Regions from separate parts of the Nocardioides sp. P5_C9_2 genome, predicted to be linked through region 1. Evidence: predicted binding sites of a transcription regulator. Region 1 holds the regulator's gene; each other region holds the start of a gene.
What was found. The regulator LexA, encoded in region 1, represses DNA repair genes until DNA is damaged. The targets are predictions, from matches to a motif close to TCGAACANNTGTTCGA.
Positions count from the first base shown of each region.

Region 2: a site for LexA is predicted at 2,448-2,463, ahead of ACXJKL_RS12965 (DUF222 domain-containing protein). Genes of this name have one in related genera too.
Region 3: a site for LexA is predicted at 1,515-1,530, ahead of ruvC (crossover junction endodeoxyribonuclease RuvC). Genes of this name have one in related genera too.
Region 4: a site for LexA is predicted at 3,174-3,189, ahead of ACXJKL_RS12695 (DUF222 domain-containing protein). Genes of this name have one in related genera too.

Region 1 covers NZ_JBFUMD010000005.1:21,056-25,347, forward strand. Annotated here, with positions in the region: gene ACXJKL_RS00645 (ATP-dependent DNA helicase) at 1-1,834, shown strand, start outside; gene ACXJKL_RS00650 (phosphatase PAP2 family protein) at 1,846-2,673, opposite strand; gene lexA (transcriptional repressor LexA) at 2,765-3,490, opposite strand; gene ACXJKL_RS00660 (LysM peptidoglycan-binding domain-containing protein) at 3,786-4,172, shown strand.
Region 2 covers NZ_JBFUMD010000246.1:157-4,627, reverse strand. Annotated here, with positions in the region: gene ACXJKL_RS12980 (DUF4331 family protein) at 1-992, opposite strand, end outside; gene ACXJKL_RS12975 (hypothetical protein) at 1,019-1,567, opposite strand; gene ACXJKL_RS12970 (N-acyl homoserine lactonase family protein) at 1,684-2,349, opposite strand; gene ACXJKL_RS12965 (DUF222 domain-containing protein) at 2,645-3,910, shown strand; gene ACXJKL_RS12960 (hypothetical protein) at 3,924-4,085, opposite strand; partial or broken gene ACXJKL_RS12955 (short-chain dehydrogenase) at 4,129-4,471, opposite strand, start outside.
Region 3 covers NZ_JBFUMD010000117.1:4,282-8,659, forward strand. Annotated here, with positions in the region: gene pdxT (pyridoxal 5'-phosphate synthase glutaminase subunit PdxT) at 1-596, shown strand, start outside; gene ACXJKL_RS08150 (YebC/PmpR family DNA-binding transcriptional regulator) at 641-1,411, shown strand; gene ruvC (crossover junction endodeoxyribonuclease RuvC) at 1,545-2,066, shown strand; gene ruvA (Holliday junction branch migration protein RuvA) at 2,063-2,662, shown strand; gene ruvB (Holliday junction branch migration DNA helicase RuvB) at 2,676-3,785, shown strand; gene yajC (preprotein translocase subunit YajC) at 3,892-4,203, shown strand; partial or broken gene ACXJKL_RS08175 (protein translocase subunit SecD) at 4,205-4,378, shown strand, end outside.
Region 4 covers NZ_JBFUMD010000238.1:250-5,569, forward strand. Annotated here, with positions in the region: gene ACXJKL_RS12680 (CPBP family intramembrane glutamic endopeptidase) at 108-944, shown strand; gene ACXJKL_RS12685 (VOC family protein) at 1,055-1,393, opposite strand; gene ACXJKL_RS12690 (HIT family protein) at 1,464-1,814, shown strand; gene ACXJKL_RS12695 (DUF222 domain-containing protein) at 1,870-3,105, opposite strand; gene ACXJKL_RS12700 (hypothetical protein) at 3,403-3,951, opposite strand; gene ACXJKL_RS12705 (L-lactate dehydrogenase) at 3,952-4,887, opposite strand; gene ACXJKL_RS12710 (metallophosphoesterase family protein) at 4,966-5,320, shown strand, end outside.

The DNA.
Region 1 (4,292 bases):
CTACCTGGTGCCCAGCTTGCTCCACGACCAGCGCGTGGTGATCGCCACGGCGACGCTGGCCCTGCAGCACCAGCTGGTCGAGCGCGACATCCCGCGCCTCGTCGAGGCCGTGGCCGGTGCGAGCGGGGGGAGCAAGGTCGACACGTCGTACGCCGTGCTCAAGGGCCGGTCCAACTACGCCTGCCTGCACCGCATCCGCGAGGGTGTGCCCGACGACCAGGGGGCCCTGGTCGACGTCCCCGTCGGGTCGATGGCCGAGAAGATCCTCGAGCTTCGCGGCTGGGCGGAGCAGGAGGCCGAGGACGGCGGCACCGGCGAGCGCGACAACGCCCCGCGGCACACCGACCGCGAGTGGCGTCAGGTGAGCGTCAACCACCGTGAGTGCCTGGGCGCGGCAAAGTGCCCGTTCGGCCAGGAGTGCTTCGCCGAGCTGGCCCGGGAGAAGGCGCAGCGCTCCCACCTCATCGTCACCAACCACTCCCTGCTGGCCATCGACGCGATCGAGGGCGTGCCGATGATCCCGGAGTACGACGCCGTGGTCATCGACGAGGCCCACGAGCTCACCGCGCGGGTCACCCAGGCGGCCACCGACGAGCTGGCGGTGGGCGACGTCGAGCGCGCGGCCCGCCGCTCCCAGCGGATCGTCGAGGACGACTCGGCCGACGCGTTGGCGGAGGCCGCCGACGCGCTCTCGGACGCCTTCGAGGCCACCATGGCCGGCCGGATCGAGCGGATGCCCGAGCAGCTCGGCTCCGCCCTGGCGCTGGTGCGTGACGCGGCGCGGACCTGCCTCTCGGCGTACCCCCGCGAGACGCCCGGCGACGGCGACGCCGACCCCGGGCGCGCCCAGGCCAAGGGGATGGTGCAGGACGTCTTCGCCAACGCGGAGCGGATGGCCGCCGATCTCGAGTCCGACGTCCTGTGGCTGAGCGAGCCGCCGCCGCAGGCGTCCACCCGCATCCCGGCGCGCCTGCACGTCGCGCCGCTGCAGGTGTGGGGCCAGATGCGCGACAAGCTGCTGTCCGACAAGACGGTGGTCTTCACCAGCGCCACCCTGATGCTGGGTGGCGACTTCAACGCCGTGGCCAGCTCGATCGGCCTCAAGCCCACCGAGCGGGTCGTGACAGTGTCCTCGGACTCCGAGGACGCCCCCGACGGGGTCCTGCCGTGGCGGGGCATCGACGTCGGTTCGCCGTTCGACTACGGCCAGCAGGCCATCCTGTACGTCGCCCGCCACCTCCCGCCGCCCGGCCGCGACGGTCTGGTCAAGTCCCAGCTCGACGAGATCTGCGAGCTGGTGGACGCCGCCGACGGCCGCACGCTGGGGCTCTTCTCCTCGCGGCGGGCCGCGGAGGCGGCGGCCGAGCACGTCCGGGAGAAGCTGCCGCACCTGACGACCCTGGCGCAGGGGGACGCCCAGCTCCCCGAGCTGGCCAAGCAGTTCGTCGAGGACCCGCACACCATCCTCTTCGGCACCCTGTCGCTGTGGCAGGGCCTCGACGTCCCTGGGGACACCTGCCAGCTCGTCCTCATCGACCGGATCCCCTTCCCCCGCCCCGACGACCCGCTGATGTCGGCGCGGCAGCGGGCGGCCGACAAGGCGGGTGGCAACGGCTTCATGCAGGTGGCCGCCACCCACGCCGCCCTCCTCCTGGCCCAGGGGGCGGGCCGGCTGATCCGGACCACCACCGACCGCGGCGTGGTCGCGGTGCTGGATCCCCGCCTGGCGACCGCCCGCTACGGTGGGTTCCTCAAGGCCTCGCTGCCGCCGATGTGGACCACCACCGACCCGGCCCTCGTCCGCAAGGCCCTCGCACGGCTCGCGGCCGGCTGAGGTCGGCTCCGTCAGGCGTCTCCCGGGGAGCGGTGACCGAGCCACCATCCTGGTCGCGTGGACGTGGGTGGCGCACAGCCCCCGGGCGAGTCATCCGCCGCGGGAGGGCCGACGGTCCGCCAGGCGATGAGCACGACGGCCCAGCCGGCCACCACGTCGAGCGTCCAGTGGTTGCCGGTCCCCACCACGACGACGGCGGTGAGGATCGCGTGCGTCCAGGCGAGGGCGGCGACCCAGCGGCGTCGTACGACGTGACTCACCGCGAGCGCCACCCACAGCGCCCAGCCGGCGTGCATGCTCGGGAACGCCGCGAGCTGGTTGGTCAGCCAGCCCAGTCCCTGGGGGGYGGACGCCTCGCCGCCCCACCAGCCCGCCGCCGAGTGCACGGCCAGCAGGTCGGTCCATCCGGCGAGCATCCTCGGGGGTGCGGTCGGCATCGCGAGGTAGGCGACCAGGGCCACGGCGGTGCTGCCGACCAGGGCGAGCCGCGCGGGTGCGTACGCCTCCCGGTGCCGGTGGAACAGCCAGACCACGACGAGGAGGGTGAGCACGTAGTGGGCGCCGGCGTAGTAGAAGGACGCGGCCACCCCGACCACGTCGTGCTCGAGGAACCAGCCGTTGAGGGCGCCCTCGAGGTCGAGGTGCAGGGCGCGTTCGACATCGAGGATCCGCAGGGCGCGGGTCAGGGCCGGAGCCAGAGTGTCGTCGGCCAGCACCCGGCTGAGGGCGTAGCCGACGTAGACCAGGGCGAGGACGCCCAGCTCGCGCAGTCCGTCCCGGGGCTTCGGTGAGACAGCGACCGTCGTCCTGGCTGTGGCGGCCGCGGCGAGAGAAGTCACTCGACCAGTGAACGTCGCCGGGCGCCCGATTGCATCAGGTATTTCCCGGTCCTTCCCCCGACTGAGGTATGGAGGAAGCCCCGAGGCGCCGTCACATGCGGCGCAGGACCGCGGTCACCTTGCCGAGGATCGTGGCGTGGGTGCCGTCGATCGGGTCGTAGGCGTCGTTGTGGGGGAGCAGCCACACGTGGCCGTCCTTGCGCTGGAACGTCTTGACCGTCGCCTCGCCGTCGATCATCGCGGCCACGACGTCGCCGTTGGCGGCCGTCTGCTCCTGGCGGATGACCACGTAGTCGCCGTCGCAGATGGCAGCGTCGATCATCGAGTCGCCGGAGACCTCGAGCAGGAAGAGGGTGCCCTCGCCGACCAGCGACTTGGGAAGCGGGAAGACCTCCTGGATCTGCTCCTCCGCCAGGATCGGTCCGCCGGCCGCGATGCGACCGACCATCGGGACGTACGTCGCGGGAGGAGCGGTGTTGCCGATGTCGGTCTCGTCGATGCTCGACTCGTCCGCGCTGGAGAGGGAGCGACGGGCGGCCATCACCTCGGGGAGGAAGACCTCGATCGCGCGCGGCCGGTTGGGGTCGCGCTTGAGGAAGCCCTTCTCCTCCAGCACCTTGAGCTGGTGCGCGACGCTCGAGGAGCTGGTGAGCCCGACCGCGGCACCGATCTCACGCATGCTGGGCGGGTAGCCCCGGGTCTCGATGGCATCCTTGATGGTCGCCAGGACGCGCTGCTGGCGCGGGGTCAGTCCGGTCGCGTCCGGCGGCCCGTCGGGCATCTCGACGACCTTGCCGCTGCGGTCCTTGCTGGCCATCCGTTTCCTCCTGCTGCTGGGCCCGTCTCATTGCGTGGCCCAACCGTAGTCCTGTCGCGGACCCGACTTCAAACATTTGTTCGAACCGCGTGTCGAGCTCTGCGTGGCCCTCAGCCCCTCGAACAAATGTTCGCCCACCCCCTTGCGTCGTTCGAACACACGCTCTACTCTCGAACACGTGCTCGATCGAACGTCTGAGCGATTCACCTCGTTGTCGGTGGCTCCCTCTAGACACGGCACCAGAACACAAGCGATCGACACCACCTATCGGCTGACTCTTCCCCTGGAGGCCACCATGAGCACCGCCACCTTCTCTCCCGCCTTTGCCCCGACCCGCGCCGCCCGGACCGCCCGGACCGTCTCGCCCTCCGGCGCTCGGCAGTCGTCCGTGCGGCTGACGCGTCGCGGCCGGCTCGTCGTCCTCGTGGCGGCGCTTGCCCTCGTGCTGCTCGCGGGCTTCTTCCTCGGCTCGGTCGCCGTCGGCACCGACGAGGCCGGGCAGGCGCCCGCCACCGAGATCGTGATGGTCGAGCCCGGGCAGAGCCTGTGGAGCATCGCCTCCGAGCTCACCGACGGCGGCGACGTCCGCACCACCATGCGCGAGATCGAGCGGCTCAACGCCCTCGACACCGTCGCCATCTCCGCGGGGCAGAAGCTCCGCGTGCCGGTCAGCAACGACTGACCTTCCAGTTTTCCGCCAGCCGACTCGACCCCGGCTGGCGGGACCGGGGAAGACAAGGAGCGGGCCCATCGGGCCCGCTCCTTGCGGCATTTCGGGGGCCCCGTGGGTCGGTTCGGCCGT
Region 2 (4,471 bases), on a different contig from region 1:
TCGTTCAGTGCCCGGCCCCCGCACGTCCGGTGCGATTCCCCGCGCCGAGCGGCCAGCTCGATCTCCAGGAACGACCCCTGCTCGGCGTACGGCATGGTGGGGTCGACGACCAGGTAGTCGGCGAGGACCAGGTCGGTGAGCGGGTGGCCGCCGTCCTCGCTGAGCGGCCAGTCCTGCGTGCCGTCGAGACCGTCCCAGAACGCGAGGTTCGCGTCCAGGCGCGCCCGGAACGCACCGGCGTACGACTCGCCGAGATGGAAGGCGTCCTCCATGTTGTAGAGGTCGCGGATCTCCAGGTCCCGGTTGACCCGGTCGAAGTCCTTCGGGGCAAGCATCATGTTCTTCACCTCGGGCCGACCGACCCGTTCGATGCGGACGTTGAACTCACCGCGGGTCAGGGTCTCGGCCACCACCCCCACGAGGGCCCCGCCTGGCAGCAGGCCGGCGTCGATCTCGACGACGATGCTCAGCACGTTCTTGCCGTCCAGGAAGATCGACCCTTCCTCGGTGAACGCGAGCTTCCGCGTCGCGATCGTGGCCAGCGCCGCGCGGGCGTCCATGATGAACGGGTCCCACCGCACCCCGGCGAAGACGCGTACACCTCCACCGGCACCTCCGGCCTCGTCGTTGACGCGGAAGGTGACCTCCGCGCCGCTCGGAGTCACGCAGCTGCCGTGCTGCTCGTGGTCCGGTCGACCGGTGTCCTTGTCAGTGACGTGCTCCGGTGAGCCGAAGACGCAGTCGAGCACCAGCTCGTCGTCGCCCGCGACGAACGCCCAGCTCCTCGAGTCGGCGGCGGGCGCGCTCAGCGGTCGCAGACGGAACCGGTAGAGCAAACCGGCCGAGAACAGGTCGGTGGGCTTGGCCATCGGCAGCGTGTTCATCACGAGAACGAGGCGACCTGGGGAGTCAGGGCTCGGAAACGCGTAGAAGTCGGTGATGTCCGCGATCGGATCGGCCAGGGCTCGCGGCCCCGAGATGTGGTCAGACATGGCAGCGCCTCGTCCCGCCCGCGCGGTTAGTCGGCGGCCTCGTCGAGCAAGGGCTGCATCGCCGGGTGCTCGAGGATCTCGGCGGCCTGCGGATGGTCGAGAACCTGCTGGAAGGCGTCGTTCACACGCTGCGCCTTGCGGATCTCCTTGACCGTGCCGCCGTAGTTGCGGGCGTACGCCGCGGCGCTCTGCTCGGCGCCCAGGACGAACGAGCGCACGGCCGCGACGTCCGGCAGCCCGTCGTAGCCCTCGACGTGGCCGAAGATCACGTCGAAGAGCGCCAGCGTCGGACCCGAGGTGAAGAAGTCCTCCATGTAGGCGTCCCACGGGCCGTCGAAGCTGGTGATGAACGCCAGCCGGGTGTCGTCGTCGAACAGCACGAACCGCGCCTCGTGGATGGTCTGGATCGCCATTCCGTAGTCGCCCGGCCGGTAGCCGGGCGTGTCCTGGAGCGCCGACAGCGCCTCGCGCAGGGGCGGCGCCTCGCCGGGTCTGACCCGGAAGAACAGGCTGAACTCGCTCGTCGGCCCGACGCTCAGCCCGGGCTGCGGGGCGCTGACGTCTGATGTGGTCACAGGTACCTCCGGGTCCCCCCGACTCACCCACAGCACACCGGGCGACCCAGGTATCCAGCTGAAGCGCCTCCAGCGCTCCGACCGTAGGACCGCCTGCGCGCCCGACGACTCACCCCTTACGGGTGAACCGGCCCGGCTCGGGGCCCACGGCCGATTCGCCACGGCTCGTGCTCGTGCGAGAGCCAGACCTCCACCGGGTCGAGCGCGCGGACCAGCCGCTGTCCTTCGGTGCGTGGCTCGTCGAGCTCGGCGAAGAAGACCGCTGTGTCGCCGGCGATGACGACTGGACGCCCCTCCGTCTCGACGACGACCACCTGCGAGCCTCGGGTGTGGCCCGGCGCAGGGATGAGCCGGATACCCGGCAGCAGCTCGAGGGCGCCGTCGACCGGGACGTACTGCAGGCCAGGGGCGTCGACCCACTCGCGGATCGTGTAGTCGTCCAGGCTGCGTGCGTCGTCGAGCTCGCGGCGCTGGACGTAGATCGGCGTGCCGGTGAAGAGGTGGTTGCCGCCGCAGTGGTCGAAGTGGAGGTGCGTGTTGATCACGATGTCGATGCCGGCCGGGTCGAAGTCGGCCCGCGCGCTCAGTGGACTCAGGCGTGGATCCATGTCGGCCACCGCCGGGTGCAGCTGCGTCATGCCGGTGTCGACCAGCACGCGCGCGTCCGGATGGTCGATGACCTGCGCGTAGACCGGCATCCGCCCGCCTTCGACGAGCAGCTCCGCCACCAGGACCGGCGTGACGGTCGGCGGCGAGATGCCACTTCCGGCTCCTGTGCCCATGGCGCGCCTCCTGATCTGTGCGAGTGCCTCCACGCCAGTGGCGGACGCAGGCAGTCGTCACACTGCCACGAGTCCTTCGACGACGACGCAAATAGTCCCCGAACGTGCTTGCGAATAGTGGCGATTCCAGGTAGCGTGACAGGTACGTTCCATGTAGTCACCGGGCAGTCGAGATGCCGAGCTGGTGGGACGAGTTGCGAGGGTAAGTAATAGTCCGGGATCCGGGCCTCCAGGAGCGACGACCGTTGTGAGTCACGTGAGCGCGTGATGCACCGTCGTCGAGAGGAGGCCGTCCATGACCCACCCGATTGTTGCTGTGGTCGCGGACGTCCGGGCCTGCTTGAAGTCGGTGGCAGACGTCCAACCGGCCTTCATGGCGACTGACGACAAGGCCGCGGCGCTGACCGAGCTGGCGCAGGCCGAGGCCCAGCTCGCCGAGCTGCGGCTGCGGATCCTGGCCGATGCCGACGACCTCGCTGCCGTGATCGCGGCCAAGGATGCTGCCGGATGGCTTGCGAGGATGACCCGCACGCGGTTCTCGGACGCCCGGGCCGACCTGGCCCTCGCAGTGGCACTGGACCGCGAGCGCCCGGTCCTCTCCGCGGCGATGCGCGAGGGGGCCGTCACCCTCGCCCAGGCGCAGGTCATCCACCGCGCGCTCGGCGCACTGCCCGCGAGCGTCGACGCGGACGTCGTCGCTCATGCGGAGGCGCACCTCGTCACTCGGGCCGGCGAGTTCGGTCCGAAGGAGCTCGCCCGGCTCGGGCGTCACATCCTCCAGGTCGTGGCACCGGAGATCGCGGAGGAGGCCGAGGCACGCCGGCTCGCCGAGCTCGAGGCCAACGCCGCCGCCCAGACCCGGCTGACGATGCGCCGCCTCGGCGACGGCTCCACCAGGGTCTCCGGACGCGTCCCGGACGCGACGGCGACCCGGCTCGCGACCTACCTCGAGGCCTTCGCGAATCCCCGCAAGCGACCTGCTGGCGAGGACGCGAAGGACGACGACCCGTTCACGCGGCTGCCCTACCCGCGCCGGCTGGGGGAGGCGTTCTGCGCCTTCCTCGAAGCGGTCGACTCCACGCGTCTCCCGATGCACGGCGGCGACGCCACGACGGTCATCGTCACGATCCCGCTCGACTCCCTGAGGACCCAGCTCGCGACAGCCGACCTCGTCGGAGGCGGACTCGTCCCAGGAGACGACCTCACCGGCGACCTCATCACCGCCGCCCAGGCCCGGCGGCTCGCCTGCGCCGCACACGTCATCCCCGCCGTCCTCGGCGGCGACAGCGTCCCGCTCGACCTCGGTCGCACCCGACGCCTGTTCTCATCCGGACTGCGCAAGGCGATGTTGATCCGGGACAAGACCTGCCGGGCCGAGGGGTGTGACGTCCCGGGCACGTGGTGCGAGGCGCACCACCTCGACCCCTGGTCCCAGGGCGGGAAGACAGCCCTGGCCGACGGCGTCCTGCTCTGCCCCCACCATCACCACCGTGTCCACGACACCGACTGTCGCCACGAACGACTGCCCAGTGGCGACTTTCGATTCCACCGGCGCACGTAGGAGGGGCTGCCGCTCACGCCAGCCGTAGTCGGTGCTCGCTCTCGTCCTCGCCGACGTAGGTGAAACCACAGCGCTCCCAGAAGACCCGGGCCCGGGGGTTGTCCTTCTCCACGCCGAGCTCGACGGGCAGACCACCGCGCGCGTGGAACTCCTCGGCGGTCTCGAGCGTGGTCATGGGCGGCAGTCAACCAGTCGGGCCACGAGTGCTCGGTCGCTCGTCACCAGGGTGAGGGCCGGTAGTCCTTCACGAAGCAGCCGTACAGGTCCTCGCCGGCCTCGCCCAGCACGACCGGGTCGTAGACCCGGGCGGCACCGTCGACCAGGTCGAGGGGGGCGTGCCAGCCCTCGGCGGCGATCCGCAGCTTGTCGTGGTGGGGCCGCTCGTCGGTGATCCAGCCGGTGTCGACCGCGGTCATCAGGATCCGGTCGGTCTCGAACATCTCGCCCGCCGAGGTGCGCGTGAGCATGTTGAGCGCCGCCTTGGCCATGTTGGTGTGCGGGTGGCCGGCGCCCTTGTAGCGGCGGGAGAACTGGCCCTCCATCGCAGAGACGTTCACGACG
Region 3 (4,378 bases), on a different contig from region 1:
TGACCCAGACGATCGGCGTCCTCGCGCTCCAGGGCGACGTGCGCGAGCACCTGCGTGCCCTCACCGCGTGCGGTGTGACCGCGACCGCCGTACGACGCCCGGCCGAGCTCGCCGCCGTGGACGGCCTCGTCCTCCCGGGCGGGGAGTCGACCACGATGGTCAAGCTCGCCCGGATCTTCGAGCTCCTCGAGCCCCTGCGGGCACGTGTCGCCGCCGGGCTCCCGGTCTTCGGCACGTGCGCCGGGATGATCCTGCTGGCCGACCGGGTCGAGGACGGGACGCCGGGTCAGGAGACGGTCGGCGGGCTCGACGTGACGGTCCGGCGCAACGCGTTCGGCCGCCAGGTCGACTCCTTCGAGGAGGACCTCCACGTCGAGGGGATCGACGACCCCGTGCACGCCGTCTTCATCCGCGCACCGTGGGTCGAGGAGGTCGGTCCCGGCGTCGAGACACTGGCACGCGTGGCGGCCGGACCGGCCGCCGGTAGGATCGTCGGCGTTCGCCAGGGTCACCTGATGGCGACCTCCTTCCATCCGGAGGTCGGCGGGGACACCCGGGTCCACGAGCTGTTCGTGGACCTGGTGCGCAGGCGCTGACCGCGCGGACCACGCCGTACTGCTCCGGAGAAGAAGAGGGACCCATGTCTGGCCACTCCAAGTGGGCGACCACGAAGCACAAGAAGGCCGCGATCGACGCCAAGCGCGGCAAGCTGTTCGCCAAGCTCATCAAGAACATCGAGGTGGCCGCCAAGCAGGGCGGCCCCGACCCCACCGGCAACCCGACGCTCTTCGACGCGATCCAGAAGGCCAAGAAGAGCTCGGTCCCCAACGACAACATCGACCGCGCCCTCAAGCGTGGCTCCGGTGCCGAGGCGGGTGGGGCGGAGTACTCCACGATCATGTACGAGGTCTACGGCCCGGCGGGTGTCGCCTTCCTGGTGGAGTGCCTCACCGACAACAAGAACCGCGCGGCCATGGAGGTCCGGACGGCGGTCACCCGCAACGGCGGCACGCTGGCCGACCCGGGCTCGGTCTCGCGGCTCTTCGCGCGCAAGGGCGTGGTCGTGGTGCCCAAGACGCAGGAGGCGCGCGAGGTCTCGGAGGACGACGTCCTCGAGGCGACCCTCGACGCGGGTGCCGAGGAGGTCAACGACCTCGACGAGGCGTTCCAGGTGCAGTCCGAGGCGACCGACGTGGTCGAGGTGCGCACCGCGCTCCAGGCCGCCGGCATCGACTACGACTCGGCCGACGTCGAGTTCGTGGCGAGCATGGAGATCCCGGTCGCCGACAGTGAGTCCGCCGGCAAGGTCTTCCGCCTCGTCGACGCCCTCGAGGACCTCGACGACGTGCAGAACGTCTTCACCAACGTCGACGTCCCCGACGCGGTGCTCGCCGAGCTCGAGGACGCCTGACGCAGAGATCATGCGGGAGTCGCTCGCCCATCCGTTGCTGGTCGGCCGCTCGGCCCCGGCGTGTCGCGGGCGCTCGGCGGGACGCGGAACGTAGCGTGGTCGACCGAACACCTGTTCGTACGGAAGGGTCCCCATGCGTGTGCTCGGCATCGACCCCGGCCTCACCCGCTGCGGGGTCGGCGTGGTGGAGGGATCCCTGGGCCGACCGCTGAGCCTCGTCGACGTCAACGTGCTGCGCACCAGCGCCGGCGTCCCCGTCGCCGAGCGCCTCGTGACCATCGAGAAGGGTCTCGACGCCTGGCTCGACGAGTTCCGGCCGGACGCCGTGGCGGTGGAGCGGATCTTCGCGCGCTCGGACGTCAGCACCATCATGGGCACCGCCCAGGCCAGCGGGATCGCGCTCGTGGTCGCGGCCCGCAGGGGCCTGCCCGTCGCCATGCACACGCCCAGCGAGGTCAAGGCGGCGGTGTCCGGCAGCGGGCGAGCCGACAAGGCGCAGGTCACCGCGATGGTGACGCGGATCCTGCGCCTCGACGCGCCCCCCAAGCCCGCGGACGCCGCGGACGCCCTCGCCCTGGCCATCACCCACATCTGGCGCGGCAGCGCCCAGGCACGCATCGACGCCGCGCTGGCCGCGGCCGGGAGGAAGCAGTGATCGCATTCGTCCGCGGCGAGGTCGCCGCCGTCACGCTCACGAGCGCCGTCCTCGAGGTCGGCGGGGTCGGGCTCGAGCTCATGTGCACGCCCGGCACGCTGGCCACGCTGCGCGTCGGCCACCAGGCGATGCTGCCCACGAGCATGGTCGTGCGCGAGGACTCGCTGACCGTCTTCGGGTTCCTCGACGAGGACGAGAAGCAGGCCTTCGAGCTCGTCCAGACCGCGTCCGGCGTCGGACCCAAGCTCGCCCAGGCGATGCTCGCCGTGCTGACGCCCGACGACCTGCGCCTCGCCGTGGCCACCGAGGACGTCAAGACCCTCACCCGGGTGCCCGGCATCGGCCAGAAGGGTGCGCAGCGCATCATCCTCGAGCTCCGCGACCGCATCGGTCCGCCGATGGGATCCAGCGGCCGTCCGTCGCCGGCCGCGGCCGGCGCGCCCTGGCGCGACCAGGTCCAGCAGGGACTGGTCGGCCTCGGCTGGTCGGCCAAGGAGGCCGACCGCGCGGTCGAGACCGTCTCCGACCAGGCCGGCCCGAGCCCCGACGTCCCCGCCCTGCTCCGTGCCGCGCTGCGTACGCTGAGCAAGGCCTGAGGGGACGGCGGCGATGCCGATCGACTGGGACGACACCGACGGTGACCTGGAGGTCTCCGATGCGGACCTGACCGCGGCGGAGGCGGCCCACTTCCGCCGGCTCACCGATGCGGACGCCGACGGCGACGAGCGGGCGGTCGAGGCGGCGCTGCGTCCCCGGAGCCTGGACGAGGTCGTCGGCCAGACCCGGGTGCGCGACCAGCTCGGGCTGATGCTGGAGGCGGCGCGACGGAGGGGCAAGGCCCCCGACCACGTGCTGCTGTCCGGGCCCCCCGGCCTCGGCAAGACCACGCTGGCCATGATCATCGCCGGCGAGATRTCCTCGCCGCTGCGCCTGACCAGCGGACCGGCCATCACGCACGCCGGCGACCTGGCCGCGATCCTCTCCGGGCTCAACGAGGGCGACGTGCTCTTCGTCGACGAGATCCACCGGATGTCGCGTCCGGCGGAGGAGATGCTCTACATGGCGATGGAGGACTTCCGGGTCGACGTCGTCATCGGCAAGGGTCCCGGCGCGACCGCGATCCCCTTGGAGATCCCGCCGTTCACCCTGGTCGGCGCCACGACGCGGGCCGGGCTGCTGCCCGGTCCGCTGCGCGACCGCTTCGGCTTCACCGCGCACCTCGAGTTCTACGAGCCGCACGAGCTCGACCTCATCGTGCACCGCTCGGCCGGCCTGCTCGGCGTCGAGCTCACCGGTGAGGGGTCCTCCGAGATCGCCTCCCGGTCGCGGGGGACACCCCGGATCGCCAACCGCCTGCTGCGCCGGGTGCGTGACTACGCCCAGGTCCGCGCCGACGGCGTGGTCACGCTGCCGGTGTCCCGTTCCGCCCTGGAGCTCTACGAGGTGGACGAGTCCGGCCTGGACCGGCTCGACCGCGCCGTCCTCGACGTCCTGTGCCGTCGCTTCGGGGGAGGACCTGTCGGCGTGGCCACCCTGGCGGTCGCCGTGGGCGAGGAGCGCGAGACGGTCGAGGAGGTCGCGGAGCCCTTCCTGGTCCGCCTCGGGCTCCTGGCCCGTACGCCGCGTGGTCGCGTCGCCACGCAGGCGGCATGGCGCCACCTCGGCCTGTCGATGCCCGCCGGTGCCGGCATCGAGGGCTCGTTGTTCGACGACGTGTGACGCGGCTCCCACCCCGGCACGTACACTCCACCGTTGGTCCGCCCCGAGCGCGTCAGATGCTCGTGAGGATCGCCGTCTCACTCCCTGACTCGCGAGGTACTCGACCGTGACGGAGCTCGTCTCCTTCCTGCCCCTGGTGGCCATTGCCCTTCTCTTCTGGCTGATGGTGATCCGCCCCGCCTCCCGCCGCCAGAAGAACCTGGCTCGCATCCAGTCCGCCCTGCAACCCGGGCAGCGCGTGATGCTGTCCTCCGGCATCTTCGGCACCGTGGTGTCCGTGGTCGACGACCGCGTGCGGGTGGAGATCGCCACGGGTGTCGTGGTCGAGGTCGTCCGCCCGGCCATCGGCTCCGTCGAGGAGGCGGCCGAGGACGACACCCCGGACCTGCCGCCGACCACCACCGACGGCGAGGCCTGAGGTGGCGCGTCGCCCCAACCCCGGACGCACCCTCGTCGTCTTCTTCCTCGGGCTCCTGGTCGCCTACGGGCTCGTCGCCGTGGCCGGCACCTGGACCCCCAAGCTGGGCCTCGACCTGCAGGGCGGCACCCGGATCACGCTGATCGCCCAGGGCCACGTGTCCACCGACCGACTC
Region 4 (5,320 bases), on a different contig from region 1:
GGTGCTCGTCCGGCGAGTCTGGGGACATGACAGCAACCACGACACCACCCCAGACATCCGTCCACCCGACACTGCAGGACTCACCGCTGCGTGAGGTTCTCGGCTTCGTGTCCCTGACTTTCGCCCTGGCCGTCGGCCTCGTCCTGTGGATCCCCGACGCCCACATCAACGTGCTCCTCAGCGCACTCCTGCCCGCGACGGCCGTCACGATGCTCACCTTCACGATGTTCGGACGAGGCCGTCGTCGTGAGCTGTGGCGCAGCATCGGGCTCGGCCGGGCCGGCACGAGGACCTGGGGCTCGGCCTTCGGCATGCCGGTCCTCCTCTGCGGAGGCGCGTTCGGCATCGCGCTGCTTGTCGGGGCGGGAGAGCTCCGTCCCCTGCACATCACGGGCTTCACGGTCGGCAACTTCCTCGTGAACTCGGTGCTCAACTTCCTCGTGATGCTGGTCGTCCTGGTGGGCGAGGAGATCGGCTGGCGCGGCTTCATGCTCCCCCGCGTCCAGCAGCTGACGACCGCCCGCCGGGCCGCCGTCATCACCGGCTTCACCCACGGCTGCTTCCACCTGCCGCTGATCCTGGTCGCCACGACGTACGACACCGAGGGACCGCGCTGGATCGCTGCCCCCCTCGCGGTGCTCACGATCACCGCCGCCGGGGTCTTCTACGCCTGGTTGTGGGACCGCTCGGGCAGCGTGTGGGCGGTGACGATCGGGCACAGCTTCGCCAACCTGACCTTCGCCTGGGGATTCACCCTCATCGCCTCGACCACCCCGACCAGCCTCGCTCTCGTCGCCGGCGAGACCGGGATCGCGACCTTCGCGGTCGTCGCCACCATGGCGGCCGGGCTTCTCGCGACGGCCAAGGTGTGGAAGCACCCGACCGGTTCAACGGTCGTCCAGCGCGAGTCCGAGACGTCGCGGGAGGAGGTCGGTGCCCGCTGAATCGCCCCGTTTGGTCTCGTCCGGTTCCGGCCGGTCTTGCCCGGTCCCGCCTGGTCCCGCCCGGTCTCGCGCACGGGCGGGACCGGGCGGTTCACGCGAGCGAGATCGCGTCACTCGACGCAGAATTCGTTGCCCTCCAGGTCTGCCATGACCACGAGGTCGTCATCGACCCTGCGGAGCACCGTGGCGCCGAGCAGCTCGAGACGGCGTACTTCGTCATCGATCGTGCCCACCGCGCGCAGGTCGAAGTGTTGCCGGTTCTTGGCCACCTTGCCCTCGGGCACCCTCTGGAACCACAGGCTCGGCCCGCCCCATCCGGCGGGCTCGACCCAAGCTCTCGTAGGCGTGCTGTCCTCGTCGACGTCGGACCCGAGCGCCCCGGCCCAGAACGTCGCTACCTGCAACGGGTCGGCGCAGTCGAAGGTCACCGACTTGATGAAGGACACCATCACACGACCCTAGTCAGTCTCATGGGCCCGACCCGGCCTCAACCGGTCCGTGCGGATGTCACCATCGACCATGGTGTCCAGCCCGTACTCCGGTGACGACTTCTACTGCGACGTCGCGCTCCCCGACATCTCCGCGGTCGATGTCGTCCATGACGGCCCGGGAGTCCTGGCCTACCACCACACCCGGCCGCACTGGCCCGTGCACATCGTGGTCGTGCCCAAGGTCCACGTCCCCTCGCTGACCGATCTCGCGGGCGCGGACGAGGAGCTCCTGCGAGAGCTGCTCGACGTCGTGCAGTCGGTGGCGCGGCACGTCGAGGCCGAGCACGGGGCCGCGCGCGTCCTCACGAATCTCGGCCGCTACCAGGACTCGAAGCACCTGCACGTCCACGTCGCCAGTGGAGACGTCACCGGCTACTGAGCGGCGCGAGCATGTCGTCCGAGCGCCGAGCGTCACTGCACGCGCTCATCCGCTCCTATCGGCGGCGGTGGAACCTGAGGTCGCCGTTGGKGAGTCGGTCGTGGAGGTATCTGTCGTCGTGGGCCCGATGATGGTGATGACTGCAGAGGAGGACGCCGTCGTCGAGGTCGGTCTTCCCGCCCTGGGACCAGGGGATGAGGTGGTGGGCYTCGCACCAGGCGGCGGGGATGTCGCAKCCYTCGGCCCGGCAKCCGCCGTCMCGSAGKCCCATGGCCTTGCGTTGGGCGGCGTTGTGGAGYCGCAKGGMGCGGCCGAGGTCGAGGATCTCGGACTTSCCGCCGAGGACSGCGGGGATGATCCCTGCGGTGCAGGCGWGGCGGCGGRCYTCGGMGGCRSTGAYSCGSTGGCCGGTGTCGGTGGTCGCGACGCCGAGKCCGGTCTTCAGCGCGTCGAGGTCCATCGTGATGACGACTGCGGTCGCGGTGCCGCCGTGGACCGGCAGCTTGGTCGGGTCGAGGTGCTCGAGCAGCGCACAGAACGCGTGCCCGAGGCGGGTGGAGTAGGGCAGCGAACTCTGGTCGCCATCGCTGCTGTGTGAGCTGTCTTTCTTGCGGGGGTTGGTCCACGCGTGCAGGTACGTCAGCAGCCGGCCGGCGGTGGCGTCCGGCACCCGGATCCGGATGCTGGTGGTCCCGTCCCCGTGCGACCGCGTCGTCAGCGACGTCGCCTTCCTGGCCTTGCGTTCCTCGTCCTCGAGCTTGCGGCGTTCCTGGTCCTCCCCGACCTCGGGGGCGACGACGTCGAGGATCCGGCTGCCCAGGACACGGAGCTCTCGGGGGGTGAAGGTCGCGGCGTGCTCGACCAGCACCCGCTCCGCCYTGCTCACGAYGTCGGTSGGGGTGTCGTCGGGCAGATCATCGAGAGCTCGGGCGATGACATCGGCCTGCGCGGTCGACACCTCCCCACTCGCGTGCCCGTCGGCCAACAGGGTCCACCGCTGCTCGAGTGAGCGGGCGAGCGTCATGTCCCGGCGGGCCGGGCCRCGRTCRCAGTGCACGGTSCGSCCGAACCACGCCGCCACATCCCGGTCGCCGGCCTCCTCGGCGACGTCGTCGGCGACGGCCAGCARCCGCAGCCGGGTCGACGTSACYCGCGACTCCAGCCGCGCCAGCTCGACCAGCGCGGTCGCCTTCTCGGCCGGTGCGAGGTACAGCAGCTCGACGCCGGCGACCTTGTCCAGCGCCGCTGAGATCGCCTCGACGGCGTCCTGGACCAGGTGTCCACTCGTCATCCCAGCCCCCCGCAGATCCCCGTGTCGCCGGCCCTCCGAGCGGGTCCGGCATCTGAGGACAACGATAGTCGAACAGGTGTTCGAGTGACATCCTCACAATGGGGGATCCTCGCCGCGCCGGGAGCTCGCCGACGACTCGGGTGGACACGCAGGAGCGCCGAGCACGACGTACACCTCGCGAACCCGCCTCGGCGGGCTCCCGCGGCGTACCCCAGCGCGCCCGAACTGCCCGGTCGGCGTACCCCAGCGCGCCCGAACTGCCCGGTCGGCACGATCCAGCGCGCCCGAACTGCCCGGTCAGTCCCGGTAGAGCGGCGTCTGCTCCCCGTACCCCACGCGTCGCACGGCGCCGGGCAGCGCGGCCGTCAGCGCCTGCGCCGCCGGCTCCGCGCACCCGACCGTGAACTCGATCTCCTCGTCGACCTCGCACGCCAGGCACCAGGCGCGGTCCTGAGGCCACACGAGATGCGGCTCCTGGTAGCCCTCCGCCGCGGACCCGTGCCATGCCAGCGTCGGCGCATCCCGCACCACCCCGACCGGACCGGTGAAGAGCACCATCGTCCGGTTCGGGATGCGCAGGCGCGGGGCGGGAGGAGCGGGATCCTGGCTCGTCCACCCCTCCCAGATCGCGGCGTAGGCAGCGTCCGGCGTCGTCGTGTGGCCRGCGAGGGTCACCAGGGCCGAGCGGAGGGTGTCGTCCTCGGGCTCCTCGGCGAAGGCGATCCGCACGTACACCTCGAAGCCCGGCGGCCCGTACCGGACCAGGTCCATCCAGTCGACGCGCGTCCCGAGCAGCCACCGTCCGGCTTCCGTGACCTCCGCGTCCTCCGCGGGCCGCACCGACACCTAGAGCCCCAGGCTCCGCGCCGCGGCCCGCACGGCCTGTGCCGAGGCGATGAGCTGGCGTTCCTCCTCGTCGTCGAGCGGCGTGGCCAGCACGCTCTCGACACCCGAGCGTCCGACGACCGACGGCATGGAGAGGCAGACGTCGGAGAGCCCGTGCACGCCGTCGAGCCGCGACGTCACGGGGAGCACGCGGTGCTCGTCGTGGAGGACCGCCTCGAGGATCCGCGACACCGCGAGACCGATGGCGAGGCTGGTCGCTCCCTTGCCCGCGATGATCTCGTACGCCGCCGTGACCACGCGCTCGTGGATGCGCGCCCGCGCCGCGTCGTCCAGCCGACCCTCGCCCGACCCCCAGTCCTGGACCGGCACGCCGCCGATCGTCGCCGTGGACCACAGCGGCACCTCGGAGTCACCGTGCTCGCCGGCGATGTAGGCGTGCACGTTCTGGACGGCCACGCCCGTCTGCTCGGCGATCAGGAAGCGCAGCCGGGACGAGTCCAGGACCGTGCCGGAGCCGAAGACCCGACCTGGAGGCAGGCCGGAGAGCTGCAGCGCGGCGTACGTCACCACGTCCACGGGGTTGGTCACCACCAGCAGCAGCGCGTCGGGCGCGAGCCCGACGAGGGCCGGCACCAGCTCGCGGCACATCGCCACGTTGGCGGCCGCGAGGTCGAGACGGGTCTGGCCGGGCTTCTGCTTCGCGCCCGCCGTGATCACGACGACGTCGGCGCCCGCGCACACCCCCAGGTCGTCGCTGCCCGTGATCCGCGCCGTCGGCGTGAACTGGAGGCCGTGGTTGAGGTCGAGCACCTCGGCACGCACCTTGGAGGCGTTGAGGTCGAAGAGCGCCAGCTCCCGGCACACCCCGCGGATCTGCGCCGCGTACGCGATCGCCGTACCCACGGCGCCCGCACCGACGATCGCGACCTTCGACATGCGTCGCACTCTGGCACGACCGGCCCGTCACGTCGACGTCCAGCGCGGACCGTGACGCGGTGTCTGTTTACTGAGGGCATGTCGACCCGGCTCCTCATCATGGCGGACACCCACGTGCCGAAGCGGGCGCGCGACCTCCCCACGCAGCTGTGGGACGCGGTGGCGGACGCGGACGTGGTCGTCCACGCCGGCGACTGGGTCGACGAGCGCCTCCTCGACGAGCTCGAGGCCAGGGCTCGGCGACTCGTCGGGGTGTGGGGCAACAACGACCACGGCGCCTTCCGCGAGCGCCTCCCCGAGGTCGCGCGCGTCGAGCTCGACGGCGTCCGGTTCGCGGTGGTGCACGAGACCGGTCCCTCCCAGGGCCGCGAGGTGCGGTGCAGTGCCCTGTACGCCGACGTCGACGTGCTGGTCTTCGGCCACAGCCACATCC